Linked DNA regions of Allochromatium vinosum DSM 180. The protein of the gene in region 2 interacts with the protein of the main gene of each other region in a pairwise test. Links are inferred from orthologs where the notes say so. Each region holds a gene or a part of one and is shown on either strand. Other genes may lie near its edges. The genes, in order: ALVIN_RS02390 and ALVIN_RS09310.

Region 1 (3,264 bases), 1.6 Mb from region 2 along the record:
GCACCGGATTCGGGCAGCATCCGCGTCGGCGGTCATGACATCCTGGACTTCCATGGCGACGATCTGCGCCGCCACATCGCCGTGGTCAGTCAGCACACCCATCTGTTCGACGCCACCATCCGCGAGAATCTGCTGATCGCCAACCCGGACGCTCCGCAGGCGGCGATCGAAGCGGCCTGCCGCGTGGCCCAGATCCACGACTTCATCGCCGAGCTGCCCGAGGGCTATGACACCTGGGTCGGCGAGACCGGCGTGCGACTCTCGGGCGGTCAGGGGCGGCGGATCGCCGTGGCGCGCGCCCTGCTCAAGGACGCGCCCATCCTGCTGCTCGACGAGCCGACCGAGGGTTTGGACGCTGCCACCGAGCGCGATCTGATGCAGGCGCTCGATACCCTCATGGTCGGACGCACCGTGCTGCTCATCACCCATCGTCCGGCCGGTCTGGACTGGGTCGATCAGGTGCTGGTGCTCGATCAGGGACGCGAGCTGGCGCGCGGTGATGTCTCGGTCATTCCGCAGGCGATGCAGGCGGCCCTGCTGCCGCTGCGCGCCGAGGCCGAGACGCGCTGAGTTTCGAGGCTAGAACACACCCGGATCACGACGACGGACGGGACGCGCCACCTGTGCCTCGGGCGGTCGTCGTCGCGGCACGGGCGTCTGGCGGAAGAACTCGACCAGCCCCACGATCAGACAGGTCAGCGACACGCCGAGCCCGAGCGCGGAGTACACCCCCATGTGCAGCAAATGGGCCTTCCACGCCTGGATCTGAGGCCAGTTGTTGAGACGCACCCGGACCATCTGGGGAGTGACGAAATAGGCCAGTCCCTCCGATCCCAGCGCCGTGAGCGAGTTACGCGCCAAATGGTCGGCAAGCGGCTCATTGTCGAGCAAGAGTTGAAAGTTCCCGCTGGTCTGCTCCAGCGGCAGGGCCATTTCGATGGGCGTCCATTCGACCTGGGGCGCGCCCCAGATGGCACGGCCATAGTCCAGGCCGAACTGAGTCCCGGCGATCGGGGTGCCCACCAACCCGATGATCATCAACAGATTCATCTTACGTTTCATCAGTCTTGCGCGAAAAACCGCTCCGTTCAGATGGTAAATCGCCGCCGGAACGCGCCAGCGGCTCGATGGCTCGGTACAATGGTCCACTTTTTTGTGCACTCATGGAACCATCATGGCGAAATATCACATCTACGGCATCGGCAATGCCCTGGTCGACATGGAATACGAAGTCACGCCCGAGGATCTGGGCATCCTCGGCATCGACAAGGGCGTCATGACCCTGGTCGACGAACACCAGCAGCTCAGCATCATGGAGCATCTCAAGGCGCACCATCCTCAGCGCGGCTCGGGCGGCTCGGCGGCCAACTCCATCATCGCCTTCAGCCAGTTCGGCGGTAAGGGCTTCTATTCCTGCAAGGTCGCCGACGACGAGCTGGGCCACTTCTACATGAAGGATCTGATCGAGGGCGGCGTGGACACCAATCACCACACCGAGAAGGATCAGGGTCACACCGGACGCTGCGTGGTGTTGGTGACGCCGGACAGCGACCGCACCATGTGCACTTTCCTGGGCGTGAGCGGCAACCTCTCGACCAAGGAGCTGGTCGAGGAGGCACTGTGCGATTCGGACTGGTTCTATACCGAAGGCTATCTGGTCACGTCCGACTCGGCGCGCGCGGCATCGATCGAGGCCAAGCGGATCGCCGAGGCGGCGGGCGTCAGGACCGCCATCTCGCTGTCGGACCCCAACATGGTCAAGTTCTTCAAGCCCGGACTGCTGGAGATGATCGGCTCGGGCGTGGATCTGCTGTTTGCCAACGAGTTCGAGGCCATGGGCATGGCCGGCTCGGACGATCTGCATCAGGCGGTCGACTATCTCAAGACCATCGCGCGCCACTTCTCCATCACCCGCGGTCCCAAGGGCGCGCTGGTCTGGGACGGTCGGGCGCTGATCGAGATCGATCCGGTCGAAGTCGAGGCGGTGGATACGGTCGGCGCGGGGGATATGTTCGCCGGCGCCTTCCTCTACGGACTGAGCCAGGGCTGGACGCATCAGCGCGCGGGGGATCTGGCCTCGGCGGCCTCGGCCAAGCTCGTCACTTCACTCGGGCCGCGCATCACGGCCGAGGAGACGCGCAACATCCTGAAAGCGTTTTGAAACCAGGGCTCCGGCTTCAGCCGGCTCGATCGTGAAACTGGAATCGAGTCGACAGATCACAGGGCGGAATAAAGCTAGCATTGCCATCAGGTATAGACGTCCCGGCCATGGACTCCTGCCTTGCCACAGGCTGGATGTTTCGTGACAGGAGGAATCAATGCTGAGCTTCGATGCCCAATCGATCCCGTCGCCGCTCGCCATCCGCGAGTGCACCCGGCCGCGCTTCGACACGGATCTGGACGCCCTGAAGGACTGGCTGGCCAGCCTCAGGACACGCGGGGTGCGTCAGGCCGGTCCCGCGCTCGTGTTGACGCTGGAGAACCTGCGCAAGGCCGAACTCTCGGCCAGCCGGCGTCTCACTGTCCTGTCGCTGCTGAAGGCTCCGGTGCTCAAGACCTGCGCCGGCCTGCCCAAGCCCTATGCGGGCGAGGCGACCGCCACGGAGACCGCGCCCGGTCTCACCATGGAGCAGCGACTCGGGCGGCTGATGTTCGTCAACCTCGATCGCGCGCTGCACCAGCTCGACAAGGAGCATCCGGTCCCCAGCGAGCGCCAGCAACACAAACGTCTGTGGCTGATCCGCAACCTGTTCCGCTTCGCCAACCGTCAGATCCGCTATGCGATCCTGTGGAAGGCCGCCCTGCCGGCAGGCACCTGGCGTGACCTGCACGAGCTGCATCTCTATCTCAGCTCGCGCCGGTCCAATTCGCTCTGGGATCTCGACGCCCAACGCCCGACGGTCGGCGAATTCGATCAGGAGATCGAGTACAAGACCCTGCTGCTGCTGGGGCTGGCGGCCAAGCTCAAGGATGCGGCGCCGCAGAGCGAATACTTCATGGACGGGCTACCGGCCTGGGCCGCTCAGACCCGACTGGAAGATCCGCACACCAGGCTTGGCCGGCTGCGGCTGTTCACTGTCGAGGTCTCGGCCGACGAGCCGCCACGCCAGCTCCAGGGCAGTCTGGACATGGCTTTCCGGGGTTGGGTGCTGCAACCGCCCTACCCCTACCTCCACGAACTCGAAAGCGGTCCGTTTGGACTGGGTGCCTTTGGCGGCCGACCACTTGGACTCGAAACATTTTGAATTCCATGAAATTACTCGC
Region 2 (3,272 bases):
CATCACGACAATAGGGCGTTATTGCCTTTCGATGTTTTTCTTCGGGAATACGGCCGAGTACTTCATTAGTGATGCCGTCAATACAAGCAATCACTTCTACCATCTGCCCCGGATCATGAAAATCCTTGACAGAAAGTGCGGCCGGTTTCAGAACCCAGCTGAGGGCCTGGAGAATGGATGACTTACCGGTGTTGTTCTGGCCAACCAAAGGAGTATAGCTCTCCAGTGGCAACGAGACATCTTTGCAAGCACGAAAGTTCTTGATCCGAATGTGACTAAGGCGATGCATTTGAAGTCCTTTTATTTTTCTTATAAAACTGAAAAACAGCGCAGTTTATCATCACACATAAGAGTGTATCCAGACAGTGGCCAGAAATCTGAGCCTCAGTACAGTGCGAAAATCTCACGCTTAGCTTAAGCGATTGATTTTTCTGCATCATGTTATTTGCGGCGCAATTCGCCCGAAAAACCCGGCCCAGCCGGGGCTTGCAGTCGGTTTGAGCGTCGCTGTCGATGGGGCATGGCCACGCTCAGCCCGATTGACGAGAAGCCTCATCAAGGGCGAGCGACTCACCCGCCCATCGACCGCCCGACCTGTTCCGCCGTACTGTGCCGATAGTGCTGCTCCAGACAACGAATTTTCATCACCGTCTCATCGGAGAGCCGCGCCAGACGCTCGGAGAGGATGAGATCGGCCTGGACACGATCCCCCACGATGACGTGCCGCAGGACATCACCGGCACACTGGTGGAACTGGGCGTGCTTGGTCCGCAAGGTCTCATAGTCGGCCGCCGACTGGAACTGACGACCTGCGCCATAGATCCAGAGCCCAAGCGCACATTTGTCGTCACAGGAAACGACCTCCGGATCCTGCGGCTCACTGCGCCCCTCGATGACGCGACGCAACTTCTTCGACCATTGTTTGTGTGCGTACACGAAATCATCGAAATTGATCGTGCCCTCATCAGCCGTGTCGAGTCCTTCATGCGCCAGACGCATCGGGTCCAACTTGAAGATGGACACCATCCTGTTCAGCGCCACGGCCTGCTCTTGCAGGCTCTCGGCAGCGGCTGCCGCCTGCTCGACCAAGGCGGCATTGCGCTGTGTCGTCTCGTCCATCTGGGTGATCGCCTGATTGACTTGCTCGATGCCCGTTTTCTGCTCGCGGCTCGCCTCGGCAATTCCGTTCATCAAGTTCACGACCTGCCGGAAAGAGCCGACGACGCCGTCCATGCTCGCACCGGTTTCAGCGACCAGTCCGGCGCCGTCGTCCACTTGGCGGACGGAATCGGCGATCAAAGACTTGATCTCCTTCGCCGCCTGGGCGCTGCGCTGAGCCAGTCCCCTGACCTCGGCGGCGACGACCGCGAAGCCGCGCCCCTGTTCACCGGCCCGCGCCGCTTCCACGGCGGCGTTCAGCGCCAGGATATTGGTCTGGAACGCAATGCTGTCGATGACCCCCACGATGTCCGAGATCTGCTTGCTCGACTCCTGGATCCGCCCCATGGTTTCGACGACGCGCGCGACGAGCGCACCGCCCGAAGCGACCTGCTCGTTCGCACGCTGCGCGAGTTCAAGCGCCGCATCGGCATTGCGCGCATTCTGCTGGATGGTCACGTTGAAGTGATGCATCGCGCTGGCGGTTTGCTCCAGGCTGCTCGCCTGCGCCTCGGTGCGTTCGGAGAGATCGGCATTGCCCGCCGCGATCTCGGTGGAGGCGGTATGGATGGCGTCGTTCGCCTCACGGATCTGCCCGACCAATCGCTCCAATTGAACCAGGGTCGTGTTGGTGTCGCGCTTGAGCTCGGCGAGGCGTCCCTTGTAGTTCGATTCGATCCGTCGCGTGAGATCGGCCTGAGCGATCGCCTTGAGCACGGCCGCCAGTTCGTCCAGCGCCGTGGTGACGATCTCGGTGAGATGGTTCATGCCCTCCGCCAGATCCAGGAAGAATCCCTGTTTGCCTTCGAGACTCAAGCGCTGGTTGAAGTCGCCCCGCGCGGCCGCATCGAGCAGGACGTCGAGTTCAGTCTCGGCCATGACTTCGGCCGTGCGATCGATCCATTCGATCACGGTCCCGACACGCTCACCCTGAGCGTCGAACACCGGATTGGCGATGAGCTTGAAGGTGCGCCGTCCCACGCGCATCTGCGCGATATAGGTGCCGACCAACTGCTCCAGGAGCGCTTTCTGATGCGCGGGGTTGCGATGGAAGTCGGTCAGGCCGCGACCGGCGAGGTCTTCAGCATTGAAGTTCGGCAATACCTGGCGAATGTCGGCCTCGGCTTCGCGCATCATGCGGTGGAAGGACTCGTTCAGATAGATCAGCGTTCCGGCGTTATCGGCGACCATCATGTTGGTGGAAGCCTTGTCGAGCGCGCTCTTGAGACGCTGCATGGCATGCAGGGTCCGCTGATCGGCCGTGGCACGTTCAGCGAGCCGAGTCTGCATCTTCAGCAGTGAGACCAGGAGCTGGCCGATCTCATCGACGCGTTTGGTCGCCATGTCGCTGCTGTAATCGCCCGCGCCGATGCGCTCCAGGATGCCGGCGACGGCCCGCAGCGGCTTGGTCACCAGACGCCGGGTCATGACGAGGATGACCGCCCCCATGGCCAGCAACACAGCCGCCGCTCCCATGAGGATGGCATGGCGCAGCAGCGCCGCGCTGTGACCGAGCGCCTTCAGATCGGTGCCGTCACCGATGACCGGCTCACCGGACGGGTGGGCGCCCGCGAGCACAGCCTGGGCGTAAAGGTCGAGTCCCCACGCCAAGGCGGTGAGCAGTACCAGAGTCAAACCGAAAATCACGCCGGCCAGTCGGGTGGCGAGCGACCTGTGGAAGATCGATGGCATCGTGGAATCCAGTGCGTTGATGACGCGTTGATGTGGAGGCCGGCCCCTGGAGATCAGAGTTCGGCTGTCTCATCCAACAGTTGAAGTGCCTCGGCGAATCTCAGTCCATCCAGTGCCATCGCGAGCGCCTGTGTCGTCTGCTCGCCATGGACGGCCATTAGATGCCGCTCCAGCTCTGCAAAGAGACGCCGTGCCGGCTGTGGCCGATTGGTGGCCAGGGCCGCACGGAGCTTGCCCAATTTGGTCCGATCCACTGTTGCGGCGGACGTGACATCCGCCGGCCTGGACTCGGCCGTGTCGAGATGGGCAACGAGCGCCCGATGCAAACGCTCGAAGCAGGCCGTGAACCGGGTCGCGTGTCCGTCGAGTACGGAATCATCCGTCGGACCATGCGCCTTGACCGCCTCCTCCAGCGCCCCCGC

Evidence for each region.
Region 1: the proteins of ALVIN_RS09310 (region 2) and ALVIN_RS02390 interact in binary tests that used the Escherichia coli proteins (3 or more experiments, as listed by UniProt). The link is inferred for Allochromatium vinosum DSM 180 from one-to-one orthologs.

What each region holds. Positions count from the first base shown.
Region 1 is NC_013851.1:547,765-551,028, reverse strand. What follows is about bases 224-3,167. They hold ALVIN_RS02390 (adenosine kinase), read left to right. Parts: upstream 224-1,174; coding sequence 1,175-2,161; downstream 2,162-3,167. Other genes in these bases: ALVIN_RS02385 (hypothetical protein), read left to right, coding at 2,319-3,167; ALVIN_RS02395 (hypothetical protein), read right to left, coding at 580-1,050; cydC (thiol reductant ABC exporter subunit CydC), read left to right, coding at 224-570. Also shown: more of cydC, read left to right, coding at 1-223; more of ALVIN_RS02385, read left to right, coding at 3,168-3,245; tRNA (adenosine(37)-N6)-threonylcarbamoyltransferase complex dimerization subunit type 1 TsaB, read left to right, coding at 3,251-3,264. UniProt on the Escherichia coli protein: Catalyzes the ATP-dependent phosphorylation of fructoselysine to fructoselysine 6-phosphate. Functions in a fructoselysine degradation pathway that allows E.coli to grow on fructoselysine or psicoselysine.
Region 2 is NC_013851.1:2,148,456-2,151,727, forward strand. What follows is about bases 211-3,162. They hold ALVIN_RS09310 (methyl-accepting chemotaxis protein), read right to left. Parts: upstream 2,851-3,162; coding sequence 571-2,850; downstream 211-570. Other genes in these bases: ALVIN_RS09305 (ATP-dependent nuclease), read right to left, coding at 211-289; ALVIN_RS09315 (PAS domain-containing hybrid sensor histidine kinase/response regulator), read right to left, coding at 2,904-3,162. Also shown: more of ALVIN_RS09305, read right to left, coding at 1-210; more of ALVIN_RS09315, read right to left, coding at 3,163-3,272. UniProt on the Escherichia coli protein: Mediates taxis to the sugars ribose and galactose via an interaction with the periplasmic ribose- or galactose-binding proteins.